One region of the Streptomyces sp. NPDC054887 genome, then DNA from elsewhere that is predicted to be linked to it. Evidence: predicted binding sites of a transcription regulator. Region 1 holds the regulator's gene; each other region holds the start of a gene.
What was found. Region 1 encodes HrcA, which represses chaperone genes, less so after heat shock. Its sites were predicted from a motif close to TTNGCACTCNGNNNNNCNGAGTGCNAA; they were not measured.
Positions count from the first base shown of each region.

Region 2: groES (co-chaperone GroES) is a predicted target of HrcA. The motif match lies at 2,118-2,144, and genes of this name have one in related genera.
Region 3: groL (chaperonin GroEL) is a predicted target of HrcA. The motif match lies at 3,406-3,432, and genes of this name have one in related genera.

Region 1 is NZ_JBSGYQ010000015.1:126,270-131,126, forward strand. It holds gene ACWGH0_RS11725 (16S rRNA (uracil(1498)-N(3))-methyltransferase) at 1-224, opposite strand, end outside; gene ACWGH0_RS11730 (nitronate monooxygenase) at 221-1,303, opposite strand; gene dnaJ (molecular chaperone DnaJ) at 1,479-2,612, opposite strand; gene hrcA (heat-inducible transcriptional repressor HrcA) at 2,613-3,629, opposite strand; gene ACWGH0_RS11745 (MBL fold metallo-hydrolase) at 3,817-4,548, shown strand; gene ACWGH0_RS11750 (DUF3097 domain-containing protein) at 4,576-4,857, shown strand, end outside.
Region 2 is NZ_JBSGYQ010000022.1:43,331-48,187, forward strand. It holds gene groL (chaperonin GroEL) at 1-1,567, opposite strand, end outside; gene groES (co-chaperone GroES) at 1,662-1,970, opposite strand; gene ACWGH0_RS15015 (DUF6234 family protein) at 2,271-2,675, shown strand; gene ACWGH0_RS15020 (polysaccharide deacetylase family protein) at 2,692-3,546, opposite strand; gene ACWGH0_RS15025 (polysaccharide deacetylase family protein) at 3,543-4,463, opposite strand; gene ACWGH0_RS15030 (NUDIX hydrolase) at 4,790-4,857, opposite strand, start outside.
Region 3 is NZ_JBSGYQ010000009.1:88,095-92,951, reverse strand. It holds gene ACWGH0_RS07555 (glucosyl-3-phosphoglycerate synthase) at 1-700, opposite strand, end outside; SAM riboswitch class I at 876-1,003, shown strand; gene thrC (threonine synthase) at 1,021-2,319, shown strand; gene ACWGH0_RS07545 (MoaD/ThiS family protein) at 2,316-2,591, shown strand; gene ACWGH0_RS07540 (cold-shock protein) at 3,039-3,242, shown strand; gene groL (chaperonin GroEL) at 3,557-4,857, shown strand, end outside.

The sequences.
Region 1 (4,857 bases):
GGTTCCGGCTCCGCGGTCACGTCCGTCACGTCGACGACGAGCCGGTCCTTGCCCTCGGCCGCCAGCACCACCCCCGCCGCGCCCGTACCGCGCCCGTCGGTCAGGACGACGTGCTCCCCCGCGTGCAGCCGCCGCACCGAGACGGCGTGCCGCCCCTCGGGGCCTTCGAGCACGAACCGGCCCTTCGCCGGTACGGCGTCGACGACGAACACCGGCGCGGTCACACCGCACCGCCCGCGCCCCGCAGGTCCAGCGCCGCCCGCGCCGCGTCGGTCTCGGCCGCCAGCACCTCGACCAGCCGGCCGGCCGGCATCTCGCGCGCCAGCCGGTGCCCCTGCCCGGCCCACAGCGCCATGCCCTGCGCGTCGCCCGCCTTGGCGGCGGCCTTGCGCAGCCCCGAGGTGATGTGGTGCACCTGCGGGTAGGCGGCCGGGGCATACGGGCCGTGCTCGCGCATGAAGCGGTTGACGAGGCCGCGTGCGGGGCGTCCCGAGAACGCCCGGGTGAGCTCCGTGCGGACGAACAGCGGATTGGTCATGGCCTGCTTGTGCAGGGCGTTGGCACCGGACTCCGGGCACACCAGGAACGCGGTGCCGAGCTGCGCCGCGTCCGCGCCCAGGGCCAGCACGGCGGCGATCTGCGCGCCGCGCATGAGCCCGCCCGCCGCGACGACCGGCAGCTGGACGGTCTCGCGGACCTGCGTGATCAGGGACAGCAGACCGATGCCGCTGCCGTCGTTCTTGGGGTCGTCGCGGTGCGTTCCCTGGTGGCCGCCCGCCTCGACGCCCTGGACGCACACCGCGTCGGCGCCGGCCCACTGCGCGGCCTGGGCCTCCTCGGGCGTGGTCACCGTGACGACGGTGAGGGTGCCGGCCTTGGCGAAGGCGTCGAGGACCGTCCGGGTGGGGCAGCCGAAGGTGAAGGAGACGACCGGGACCGGGTCGTCGATGAGGATGGCCAGCTTGGCCTCGTAGCCGTCGTCGGCGCAGTTGTCGGGTTCGCCGAGGGGGGTGTCGTACCAGTCGGACTCGCCGGCGAGCTGGTGGCGGTAGACCTCGACGGCGGCGGGGTCGACGTGGCTCGGCTGCGGCATGAACAGGTTGACGCCGAACGGCCGGCTCGTCAGACCCCGCAGCTGCTTGATCTCCTCGTACATGCCGTCCGCGGTCTTGTAACCGGCGGCGAGGAACCCGAGACCGCCGGCCTCGCAGACGGCGGCGGCGAGCTGAGGACTGGAGGCGCCGCCCGCCATGGGGGCCTGCACGATCGGATAACGGCAGAGATCGGTCAGTGCGGAGGACATGAACGCATAGTTTCATGCCCTCCGCACCGCGCCGAATCCAGGCTTCCGCCTGCGCCGGGGCGAGCGCCTACCGCCCGTTGAACGCGTCCTTCAGGCGCGAGAACAACCCCTGCTGCCCCGGCTGACGGCTTCTCCCCGGGGCCGACCCCCGGACCCCCGGCCGGCCAACGCCCGCCTACCGCCCGTTGAACGCGTCCTTCAGGCGCGAGAACAACCCCTGCTGCCCCGGCTGGAACTGGCCCGTGGGGCGCTCCTCGCCGCGCAGCTTCGCGAGCTGGCGCATCAGGTCCTCCTGCTGCGGGTCCAGCTTCGACGGGGTCAGCACCTCGACGTGCACGATGAGGTCGCCGCGCCCGCCGCCGCGCAGGTGCGTGACGCCGCGCCCGTGCAGCGGGATCGACTGACCGGACTGCGTGCCCGGACGTACGTCGATCTCCTCGACCCCGTCGAGCGTCTCCAGCGGGCACTTGGTGCCCAGCGCCGCCGCCGTCATCGGGATGGTGACCGTGCAGTGCAGGTCGTCACCGCGCCGCTGGAACACCGCGTGCGGCAGCTCGTGGATCTCGACGTACAGGTCGCCGGCGGGGCCGCCGCCCGGGCCGACCTCGCCCTCGCCCGCGAGCTGGATCCTGGTCCCGTTGTCGACACCGGCCGGGATCTTGACCGTGAGGGTCCGGCGCGAGCGCACACGCCCGTCGCCGGCGCACTCCGGGCACGGCGTCGGTACGACCGTGCCGAAGCCCTGGCACTGCGGGCAGGGGCGCGAGGTCATGACCTGGCCCAGGAAGGACCGGGTGACCTGCGAGACCTCGCCACGGCCGCGGCACATGTCGCAGGTCTGGGCGGAGGTGCCGGGTGCGGCGCCCTCGCCGGAGCACGTGGTGCACACGACGGCCGTGTCGACCTGGATGTCCTTCGTGGTGCCGAAGGCCGCCTCGTTGAGGTCGATCTCCAGCCGGATCATCGCGTCCTGGCCGCGCCGCGTGCGCGACCTCGGGCCGCGCTGCGACGCCGTGCCGAAGAACGCGTCCATGATGTCGGAGAAGTTGCCGAAGCCGCCCTGGCCGAAGCCGCCGGCTCCGCCGCCGGCCTGCGAGAGGGGGTCGCCGCCGAGGTCGTAGACCTGCTTCTTCTGCGGGTCCGACAACACCTCGTACGCGGCGTTGATCTCCTTGAAGCGCTCCTGCGTCTTGGGATCGGGATTCACGTCCGGGTGGAGCTCACGCGCCAACCGCCGGAATGCCTTCTTGATCTCGTCCTGGGAAGCGTCGCGGCGTACGCCGAGTACGGCGTAGTAGTCGGTGGCCACTTACGACTCCGCCAGGATCTGTCCGACGTAACGTGCCACTGCGCGTACCGCTCCCATCGTTCCGGGGTAGTCCATGCGGGTCGGTCCGACCACGCCGAGTTTGGCGACTGCTTCGTCGCCCGAACCGTAGCCGACCGCGACGACGGACGTGGAGCTGAGCCCCTCGTGGGCGTTCTCGTGCCCGATCCGTACGGTCATGCCTGAGTCCGTTGCCTCACCCAGCAGCTTGAGGAGCACGACCTGCTCCTCCAGCGCTTCCAGCACCGGCCGGATGGTGAGGGGGAAATCGTGCCCGAAGCGGGTGAGATTGGCGGTTCCGCCGATCATCAGCCGCTCCTCGGTCTCCTCCACCAGGGTCTCGAGGAGAGAGGAGAGCACCGTGGACACGGTACCCCGGTCCTCCGCCTCGAAGGATTCGGGAAGGTCCTGCACCAGCTGCGGCACGTCCGCGAAGCGGCGGCCCACCACCCGGCTGTTGAGCCGGGCCCGCAGGTCCGCGAGGGACGTCTCGCCGAAGGGCGCCGGGCAGTCGATCATGCGCTGCTCGACCCGGCCGGTGTCCGTGATGAGCACGAGCATCAGGCGGGCGGGGGCCAGCGAGAGAAGTTCCACATGCCGAACCGTCGACCGGGTCAGCGACGGGTACTGCACGACGGCGACCTGCCGGGTCAGCTGCGCGAGCAGCCGGACCGTACGGGCCACGACGTCGTCGAGGTCGACCGCCCCGTCCATGAAGTTCTGGATGGCGCGGCGCTCGGGCGACGACAGGGGCTTGACGCCCGCGAGCTTGTCGACGAAGAGCCGGTAGCCCTTGTCCGTCGGGATGCGCCCCGCACTCGTGTGCGGCTGGGCGATGAAACCCTCGTCCTCCAGGACCGCCATGTCGTTGCGGACCGTGGCGGGGGACACACCGAGCTTGTGCCGCTCCGTGAGCGCCTTGGAGCCGACGGGCTCCTCGGTGCCCACATAGTCCTGGACGATGGCGCGCAGCACCTCAAGTCGGCGTTCGCTGAGCATCTCGCACCACCTCCAGCTGGTCGGTCGTTCGGCCTGCGCCTGGCACTCGCTGCGGGCGAGTGCCAGCAGTTCCCCGGCCAGTGTACGGCGGGCAGGTACGCACGGGGCAAGGGCGGCCCGGTCACGATGTCGCGCGACGGCCCTGTTCAGCGGGCGAGGTCCCCGGTGATGGCACTAGCGTCGCGGCATGGACGTCAGTTGGGAAGAGGCGGGCTGGGAGCGGCTCGCACAGGGCGTGGGACGACGCCGCATGCCCGTGTGGGACGCGACGGTGGGCCTGGTGGCCGGAGGCGACGGCGGGGCGCTGCTGATCGACACGGGGGCGACGCTGCGGGAGGGCGCCGAGCTGCGGACCCAGGCGCAGCGGCTCCTCGGTCCCGGCCGGAGAGTGACGCACATCGCGCTCACCCACCCGCACTTCGACCATGTGCTGGGCACGGCGGCGTTCGCGGGCGCCCAGGTCTACGGGGCGGTGGGCGTGGACGAGCTGCTGCGCCGCGAGCGGGACGCGCTGCGGGACGACGCCGTGCGGCACGGCGTCGAACGGGGCGCCGCCGCCGAGGCGGCGGACGTACTGGTGGCGCCGCACCACCTGGTGTGCGGCGAGTGGACGCTGGACCTGGGCGGCGGCCGCCAGGTGCTGCTCGCCAACGTCGGCCCCGGACACAGCGGCCACGACCTGGCGGTACTGGTGCCGGGGAGCCCCGAGGTCGTCTTCTGCGGCGACCTGGTCGAGGAGTCCGGCACCCCGCAGGCCGGCTCCGACGCCCACCCGGGCCGCTGGCCCGCGGCCCTGGACCGGCTGCTCGCGCTCGGCGGCGAGAACGCGGCGTACGTGCCGGGGCACGGGGCGGTGGTGGACGCGGCGTACGTGCGGGCGCAGCGTGACGCGCTGGCGGAGCGGTTCGGCGTGTCCTGACCTGGGCACGGGACTATCGTCGGCGCAATGCGCAGCCGACAGTACGGGCCGGATCTCACCCCGCCCTGGAAGAAGACCGCTCCCGCTCCCGAGGTCCCGGCCGAGGCCGATCTGGTGGTGGAGGAGGTGGGCACCGGGTTCTGCGGCGCCGTGGTCCGGTGCGAGAAGACGGCGCAGGGCCCGGTGGTGACCCTGGAGGACCGCTTCGGCAAGCACCGGGTGTTCCCGATGGAACCGCGCGGCTTCCTGCTGGAGGGCCGCGTCGTCACCCTGGTGCGCCCGGCCGCCGCCGCGCCGCGTCCCACCCGT
Region 2 (4,857 bases), on a different contig from region 1:
CGACGACCAGGGTCTCGGTCGTGAGCAGCAGCGACGCGATGGACGCGGCGTTCTCCAGCGCGGAGCGGGTGACCTTGACCGGGTCGATGACGCCGGCCTTGACCAGGTCGCCGTACTCGCCGGTCGCGGCGTTGAAGCCGTGGCCCTTGTCGAGCTCGCTCACCTTGGCAGTGATGACGTAGCCCTCCAGGCCGGCGTTCTCGGCGATCCAGCGCAGCGGCTCGACGACGGCGCGGCGGACGACCGCGACACCCGTGGCCTCGTCGCCGGTCTTGCCGAGGCCGCCCTCGAGCACCTTGGCGGCGTGCACCAGGGCGGAGCCACCACCGGAGACGATGCCCTCCTCGACCGCGGCGCGGGTCGCGGAGATGGCGTCCTCCAGACGGTGCTTCTTCTCCTTCAGCTCCACCTCGGTGGCGGCGCCGACCTTGATCACGCACACGCCGCCGGCCAGCTTCGCGAGGCGCTCCTGGAGCTTCTCGCGGTCCCAGTCGGAGTCCGTGGACTCGATCTCGGCCTTGATCTGGTTGACGCGTCCGGCGACCTCGTCGGCGTTGCCGCCGCCGTCGACGATCGTCGTGTCGTCCTTGGTGACGGTGACGCGGCGGGCGGTGCCCAGCACGTCGAGACCGGCCTGGTCGAGCTTGAGGCCGACCTCTTCGGCGATGACGGTCGCACCGGTGAGGGTGGCGATGTCGCCGAGCATGGCCTTGCGGCGGTCACCGAAGCCGGGGGCCTTCACCGCGACGGCGTTGAAGGTGCCACGGATCTTGTTGACGACCAGGGTCGACAGGGCCTCGCCCTCGACGTCCTCGGCGATGATCAGCAGCGGCTTGGAGGCGCCGGCCTGGATGACCTTCTCGAGGAGCGGCAGCAGGTCCTGGATCGAACCGATCTTGCCCTGGTGGATCAGGATGTACGGGTCGTCGAGGACGGCCTCCATACGCTCCTGGTCGGTCACCATGTACGGCGACAGGTAGCCCTTGTCGAAGGCCATGCCCTCGGTGAAGTCGAGCTCCAGGCCGAAGGTGTTGGACTCCTCGACGGTGATGACACCGTCCTTGCCGACCTTGTCCATCGCCTCGGCGATGAGCTCGCCGACCTGCGAGTCCTGGGCGGAGAGCCCGGCCACGGCGGCGATGTCGGACTTGTCGTCGATCGGACGGGCGTTCGCGAGGAGGTCCTCGGAGATCGCCTTGACCGCGGCGTCGATGCCCTTCTTCAGGGCGGCCGGGGAAGCACCGGCGGCGACGTTGCGCAGACCCTCGCGGACCAGGGCCTGGGCCAGCACGGTGGCGGTGGTGGTGCCGTCACCCGCGATGTCGTTGGTCTTGGTCGCCACCTCCTTCACGAGCTGGGCGCCCAGGTTCTCGTACGGGTCGTCGAGCTCGACCTCGCGGGCGATGGTGACACCGTCGTTGGTGATGGTGGGAGCGCCGAACTTCTTGTCGATGACGACGTTGCGGCCCTTGGGGCCGATCGTCACCTTGACCGTGTCGGCAAGCTTGTTGACGCCGCGCTCGAGGGCGCGACGGGCGTCCTCGTCGAACTTCAGAATCTTCGCCATGGAGCTTCTCTGTCCTCTCAAACGAAATGCGCCCCGGGCCGCCCGGCTGTCGCTGGGGGCCAGGGGCGCAGATCAAAAGCAATCTTCGGGCGAATTACTTCTCGATGATCGCGAGCACGTCGCGAGCCGAGAGGACGAGGTACTCCTCGCCGCTGTACTTCACCTCGGTGCCGCCGTACTTGCTGTACAGCACGACATCGCCGACGGATACGTCGAGCGGCAGGCGCTCGCCGTTCTCGAAGCGGCCCGGGCCCACGGCCAGGACGACGCCCTCCTGGGGCTTCTCCTTGGCGGTGTCCGGAATGACCAGGCCAGAGGCCGTGGTCTGCTCGGCGTCGAGCGGCTGGACCACAATGCGGTCCTCGAGCGGCTTGATGGCAACCTTGGAGCTGGTGGTCGTCACGGTCCGGTCTCCCCCTTCGGAGATCTCACGGGGTTAACTGATGTGGGGTGGCGACCAGGTGGATCCGTCGTCGCGGGTGCCGGACCTGCCCGTCGCTACTGTTGGCACTCCCCACTGGAGAGTGCCAACGCCGAGACTATGACGCGGTTAGCACTCGGTCAAGCGGAGTGCCAATCCAACGCGGCCGCACGTGTTGACGAACGGGATCCCGCACGGGACCGCGGCAGGCCCCGGTCGCGGTTGGATCTCGATGGCGCCACCGCCCCGGCGGACCGTCGGGTTCCGTACGAGAGTGCCGTCATGCCCGCCGAACTGAGCCCCCAGGAGCACCCCGTGTCCGGCTGGGGCGACGCCGCCCTCGCCTTGTTCGTCCTCGTGACCGACGCGGCGGCCTGCTTCACGGCCGTCATCCTGCTCTGGGGCCGGGGCGCCGGCGAAGTTGCGGCGCTGATCACCTTCGGCGCTCTCGCCGCCGCTGCCGGCCTGACGGCGTACGGCTTCGGGAACGGCGGCCGGGTCATCACCGCCTGGGTGCAGTCGCTGGCCGCCCTGCTGCTCGGCGCGTCGGTGCTCTACGGCGCGGCCGGGGCGTACGCCGACGCGCATCCGGAGCCCGCGCCCGCGCGGACCTCCGACCCCGGCCGGACCGGCCACCAGTGCCGCAGCGGCGGCGACAGCAGTGAGTGTGCGGACAGCGGCGGCTGACCGGCCGCCGCCTCGCTCAGAGGTAGTCCTCCAACCGCGCCACCGCGAAGCCCTGCTCCTGGATCCGGCGCAGTATCCGCGCCGTCATCTCCGTGATGGTCGAACCCTTGACCTCGCCGGGACCCCGGAAGTGCGCGAGCACGATCTCGCCCGGCCGCAGCCGGTCGCCGTGCGCGTACCGCAGGTCGTTGATCTGCATCGACGCCCCCCACAGCACCACCGCCTCGGCCCCGCAGTCGCCCGCCGCCCGCAGCGTCTGGTTGTTGTACGCCCCGTACGGCGGCCGGAAGAGCCGGGGCCTGGCGCCGAACCGGGCCTCCAGGCGGTCCTGCTGGCCGCAGATCTGGGCGCGCTGACCGGCGTACGGGAGTCCGGGCAGGTAGGGGTGGTCGACGGTGTGGTTCTGCACGGTGCTGAGGCCGCCGCCCGCCCGCCGCAGCCGGTCGAAGTGGTCGTATCCGGGGGAGGCCACGCTGTCCGTGAGGAACATGCTGATCGGCAGGTTCAGGTCGTCGACCATGCGTACGAACGCGGGGTCCCGCTCGGCGCCGTCGTCGAAGGTGAGGAAGACGACCCTGTCGCCGGTCGGTACGCGGTCGACGACGAAGGGGCGCGCCGGTTTGCGCGCCGGGGGCGCCGGCGCGGCGCGCAGCGGCTCCCGCAGCCCCCACCGGGCGTACGCCGCCGCGCGGGGCGCGGGCGGTGCGTGCGCCGCGAGCGCCCGGGCTCCCGCGTCGCGGACCTTCGGGGCGACGCTGCGCACGGCCTTCCTGCCCAGGCGCTCGATCGGGTCCACGGACTGGGCGCAGCCGGTGAGCGTCAGCGCGCCGGCCGCCAGCAGCGCGACCGCCGGCCTGTGCGCGCGCCTCACAGGTAGTCCTCCAGCCGGGCGACGGCGTACCCCTTGGCGGTGACGGTCTTCATCACCCGCCGGATCATGTCCGGCATGGTGCCCTTCCAGTCGTCCCGGCCGCGGAAGTGCGTGAGGATGATGTCGCCCGGATGCAGGTCGCGGTCCCACTCCCGCCACTCCATCCGGTCGGGGAACGCCTCGGCGGCCCACAGCGGCACGGCCTTGATGCCGCAGGAGCGGGCGGCGCGCAGGGTGTCGGCGTTGTAGTTGCCGTACGGCGGCCTGAAGAGGCGGGGCCGCTTGCCGTACCGCTTCTGGATGACGTCCTGCATCCCGCAGATCTCGCGCTTCTGCCGGGCGTACGACAGGCCCGGCAGGTAGCGGTGGTTGAGGGTGTGGTTGTGCAGGGACACGCCGCGGGCCTGCATGCGCGCGAAGTAGCCGTAGTTCTCGCGCACGAGGTAGTCGCTGAGGAAGGCGCTGTACGGGATGCCCAGGTCGGTCATCATCTTCAGCAGCTTCGGGTCCTTCTCCGCGCCGTCGTCCATCGTCAGGAAGACGACCCGTTCCTTCACCGGGACGGTGGTGAAGACCGGCGGCAGTCCCGGCCCCGCGCCGAAGCCCTTGCGGGTGGTGACTTTCGGCTTGACCGCGGGCGGCGGGGGCGCGGCGAGCGGAGGCCGCGCGAGGCGCCACTTCTTGGCCGCCGCGACGCGCAGGGCCTGGGCGCGCCGCAGCCGTTCGGCGGACCCGGCCAGGTCGCGGACCGGACCCTGCCGGTACTCCTGCTGCTGGCCGGCGGCGGGGGCGGCGGGCCGGGGGCGTTCGGGGGCGGGCGTGGCGCAGGCGGAGGCGAGGGAGGCGGCGAGCAAAACGCCGAGCCCTGCGGCGTACCCACCTCCAGTGCGTTTTACCTTTTGTCGTACTAGTCGCATGGCGCCGCATCCTGCCAGCGCGCACCCCGGGACCCCGGCCGACACCAGCAGCGGCGGCGGACCGTCCCCCGGGTGGCCGACAGCCGGCGCGGCACGTCGGCCACCGTCGCTGAACCCGGCGCGGGGTGTGTCGGCATTACGTCCGGCACCCGGCGCGGCGTGGGTCGGCATGACGTCTGGCACCCGGCGCGGGGTGTGGCGGCCGTACGGCGGCCCCCGGCCAGGGGGCCGCCGTACGTCCCGGCACCCGGCCAGGGGTGGGTCTGCCGCCCGTCCCGGTACCCGGCCAGAGGTGTCAGCCGCAGCCCGGCACCCACCAAGGGGTGTCAGCCGTACGTCGCGGCCACCCCCAGCGCGGCCAGTGTGAACGCGTCGCGCACCTCACCGCGCCGGA
Region 3 (4,857 bases), on a different contig from region 1:
GTGCGTCGAGGCCGACCGTGTGGAGGGAGTCGACGAGGAGGCCCAGTTCCACTCCGTAACCGACCGGGAAGGGCAGGCGTTCGAGCAGCGAGCGGCGTACGGCGTACTCGCCACCCAGCGGCTGGACGAACCCGGCCAGCTGCGGCCAGTGCAGGTTGAGGATGGGACGCGCGACCAGCTCGGTGACCCGACCGCCCTGACCTGTGGCTTCGCCCAGCGGCCGGTCGTACATCGCCTTGACGAAGTGCACGTCGGGGTCGGTCAGCAGCGGCCCGACGATGCCGGACACGAAGGAGGCGGAGAAGTCCTTCAGGTCCGAGTCGATGAAGCACACGATGTCACCGTCGGTGACGAAGAGCGACCGCCACAGCACCTCGCCCTTGCCGGGCAGTGCCGGTATTCGGGTGAGTACGGCGTCGCGGTGGACGACCCGCGCGCCCGCCGCGGTCGCCACCTGGGCCGTCCGGTCCTTGGAGCCGGAGTCCAGTACGACGAGTTCGTCGACCAGCGGGACGGCCTCCATCAGTTCGTGGCGTATCGCCGCGACGATGTCGCCGACGGTCTCCTCCTCGTCCAGGGCGGGCAGCACCACGCTCACGGTGTGCCCGCGTCGCGTCTTGGCCGCCAGCAGCAGGTCCAGCGGCCGGTCTGCGGTCGACCAGGACCGCAGGTCAAGCCAGCGCTCCACCTCTTCCAGCACGGCCTTCTCCCTCGTCCGGCGAGCCTGGCGCGGCTCGTCCTGTGATCCATCTCGCGGTGCGGACGACTGTCTCAACCGTCCGGGGGTTCGGTTACAGTCTTGAACAACGCGGAGGACCCTCGCATCTCGGGGGGCCCGCGGGACAAACGCGCCGGGTCCAGATCCGGCGCCACAGCGCTCATCCAGAGGGACTGAGGGAACGGCCCGTTGAAGTCCCGGCAACCATTCCGCCGACCGCGAGGTAACGGTGGGGACGGTGCCAATTCCGTCTCACGGCGAAACGCGCCGTGGGGAAGATGAGGAGAAAGGGCCTCGCCACCATGGCTGTGCAGTCTGCTGAAGCCGATGCAAGCACCACGAATTCCCTGCCCGTCGACCTGGGCCCCGCCACCGCGCTTTCCTGCCGCGAGTGCGGAGAACGATTCGAACTCGGTCCCATCTTCGCGTGTTCTTCCTGTTTCGGCCCGCTCGAAGTCGCCTACGAGCTGCCGCTCGGTGACCCGGAGCGCCTGCGCAAGCAGATCGAGGCCGGACCGGACAACATCTGGCGGTACGCGCCCCTGCTGCCCGTGCCCGCCGACGTGGCCGGCAAGCCGAGTCTGAACCCGGGCTTCACCAAGCTCGTCAAGGCCGACAACCTGGCCCGCGAGCTGGGCGTCACCGGTGCTCTGTACGTGAAGGACGACTCCGGCAACCCGACGCACTCCTTCAAGGACCGTGTCGTCGCGATCGCCGTCGAGGCCGCCCGCGCGTTCGGCTTCACGACGCTCTCCTGCTCCTCCACCGGCAACCTCGCCGGCGCGGTCGGCGCCGCCGCCGCGCGGGCCGGTTTCCGCTCGTGCGTGTTCATCCCGCACGACCTGGAGCAGGGCAAGGTCGTCATGGCCTCCGTCTACGGCGGCGAGCTGGTCGGCATCGAGGGCAACTACGACGACGTCAACCGCTTCTGCTCGGAGCTCATCGGCGACCCGCTGGGCGAGGGCTGGGGCTTCGTCAACGTCAACCTGCGCCCGTACTACGGCGAGGGCTCCAAGACCCTGGCGTACGAGATCTGCGAGCAGCTCGGCTGGCGGCTGCCGGACCAGCTCGTCATCCCGATCGCCTCGGGCTCGCAGCTCACGAAGATCGACAAGGGTCTGAAGGAGCTCATCGCCCTGGGGCTGGTCGAGGACAAGCCGTACAAGATCTTCGGCGCCCAGGCCGAGGGCTGCTCGCCGGTGTCGACGGCCTTCAAGGCCGGGCACGACGTCGTACGGCCGCAGAAGCCGAACACGATCGCCAAGTCCCTCGCGATCGGCAACCCGGCCGACGGCCCGTACGTGCTGGACATCGCCCGGCGCACGGGCGGCGCGGTCGAGGACGTCAACGACGAGCAGGTCGTGGACTCCATCAAGCTGCTGGCCGAGACGGAGGGCATCTTCGCGGAGACCGCGGGCGGCGTGACCGTCGGCGTGACGAAGAAGCTCATCGAGGCCGGCCTGCTGGACCCGACCCTCACCACCGTCGTGCTCAACACGGGCGACGGCCTGAAGACCCTTGAGGCGGTGGCCCCGACGACGGGCCAGTCCGCCGTCATCCGCCCCAACCTGGACTCTTTCCGAGAGGCTGGCCTCGCATGAGTGTCAACGTCCGCATCCCGACCATCCTTCGTACGTACACGGACGGCAAGGCCGAGGTCGCGGCCGAGGGGGCGACCCTCGCCGACGTCATCGCCGACCTGGAGAAGAACCACGCCGGCATCGCGGCCCGTGTGCTGGACGACCAGGGCAAGCTGCGCCGCTTCGTGAACGTGTACGTCAACGACGACGACGTGCGCTTCGAGCAGGGTCTGGAGACCGCCACGCCCGACGGCGCCGGCGTTTCGATCATTCCGGCCGTCGCCGGAGGCTGATTTCGGTCGTGTGAGTGGCTGATATTGCCCCGCACGCCTCTCCGCACGTTCATTGCCCCCTCCGCCACAGAAAGCGGAGGGGGCAATTCTGCATGGTTGAGCGCGGTACAGTTGGGGAAGCCCCCTCCGCCGCCTGTGCCGGACGCATATGAGAATGCGGCCCCGCGCGGTGAGAAGCAGTCAAAGTACCGGACCGAATTGCCCGCCCATGTGCGACTTGTCCGGACCGACTTGCCCGGGAAACCTGAGAATTATTCGCTTTCGCGCGTTCCCCCATGCCCAGATTTCTCGTCGGATTGACCTGTTGCAGAGGGCAGTTGGGCAGATACATTCAGCGGCGGTCGACGCGTTCCGGCGCACGCCCTCTCCTGTCGGAGGGCGGAGGAGTCTGACCCAGGGCCCGCGAAGTGCGGTCCTGTGCAAGGGCCAGTAATAGGGGAGTTAGGCATGGCTCAGGGCACCGTCAAGTGGTTCAACGCGGAGAAGGGGTACGGCTTCATCGCGGTCGACGGTGGTGCGGATGTTTTCGTCCACTACAGCGCGATCCAGATGGACGGGTACCGCACCCTTGAAGAAGGTCAGCGAGTCGAATTCGAGATCTCGCAGGGCCAGAAGGGTCCGCAGGCGGACATGGTCAAGCTCGCCGTCTGATCTCGGCGCGAACGGCCACCGACGCACTCACGCATGAAGGGTCTGTACCCCGCACCGGGTACAGGCCCTTCCTGCGTGCCGGGCCGCTCCGGACGTCTGTCCACATCCGAGGGAGACGCTTGCACTCGAAGGGGTCGAGTGCTAATCATTGGCGGTAGCACTGTTAGCACTCTCCCAGTGAGAGTGACAGAAGGACCGGGCCGGTGAGGCCCGCAGGCCTGGTGGGACAAGGAAAACCACCAGGCAGGCTGGCCGTCCGTCGCGGGCGCCACTCGGTCCGGAGAATCCACCCCAGTCCGGGAGGACCACTTCACATGGCCAAGATCATCGCGTTCGACGAGGAGGCACGGCGCGGTCTCGAGCGCGGGATGAACCAGCTCGCCGACGCCGTCAAGGTCACCCTCGGCCCCAAGGGCCGCAACGTCGTCCTCGAGAAGAAGTGGGGCGCCCCCACGATCACCAACGATGGTGTTTCCATCGCCAAGGAGATCGAGCTCGAGGACCCGTACGAGAAGATCGGCGCCGAGCTGGTCAAGGAAGTCGCGAAGAAGACCGACGACGTCGCCGGTGACGGTACGACGACCGCGACCGTCCTCGCCCAGGCTCTGGTCCGCGAGGGCCTGCGCAACGTCGCCGCCGGCGCCAACCCGATGGCCCTCAAGCGCGGTATCGAGAAGGCCGTCGAGGCCGTCTCCGCCGCTCTGCTCGAGCAGGCCAAGGACGTGGAGACCAAGGAGCAGATCGCTTCCACGGCTTCCATCTCCGCCGCCGACACCCAGATCGGCGAGCTCATCGCCGAGGCGATGGACAAGGTCGGCAAGGAAGGCGTCATCACCGTCGAGGAGTCGCAGACCTTCGGTCTCGAGCTTGAGCTCACCGAGGGCATGCGCTTCGACAAGGGCTACATCTCGGCGTACTTCGCCACCGACATGGAGCGCATGGAGTCGTCGCTCGACGACCCGTACATCCTGATCGTCAACTCCAAGATCTCCAACGTGAAGGACCTCCTTCCGCTGCTGGAGAAGGTCATGCAGTCGGGCAAGCCGCTGCTGATCATCGCGGAGGACGTCGAGGGCGAGGCGCTGTCCACGCTCGTCGTCAACAAGATCCGTGGCACCTTCAAGTCCGTCGCCGTCAAGGCTCCGGGCTTCGGTGACCGCCGCAAGGCCATGCTCGGCGACATCGCCATCCTCACCGGTGGCACCGTCATCTCCGAGGAGGTCGGCCTCAAGCTGGAGAACGCCGGTCTCGACCTGCTCGGCCGCGCCCGCAAGGTCGTCATCACCAAGGACGAGACGACGATCGTCGACGGCGCCGGTGACAGCGACCAGGTCCAGGGCCGCGTCAACCAGATCCGTGCCGAGATCGAGAACTCCGACTCGGACTACGACCGCGAGAAGCTCCAGGAGCGCCTGGCGAAGCTGGCCGGCGGCGTGGCCGTCATCAAGGCCGGTGCCGCCACCGAGGTCGAGCTCAAGGAGCGCAAGCACCGCATCGAGGACGCGGTGCGCAACGCCAAGGCCGCCGTCGAGGAGGGCATCGTCGCCGGTGGTGGCGTGGCTCTGCTCCAGGCCACGGCCGTCTTCGAGAAGCTCGAGCTCTCGGGCGACGAGGC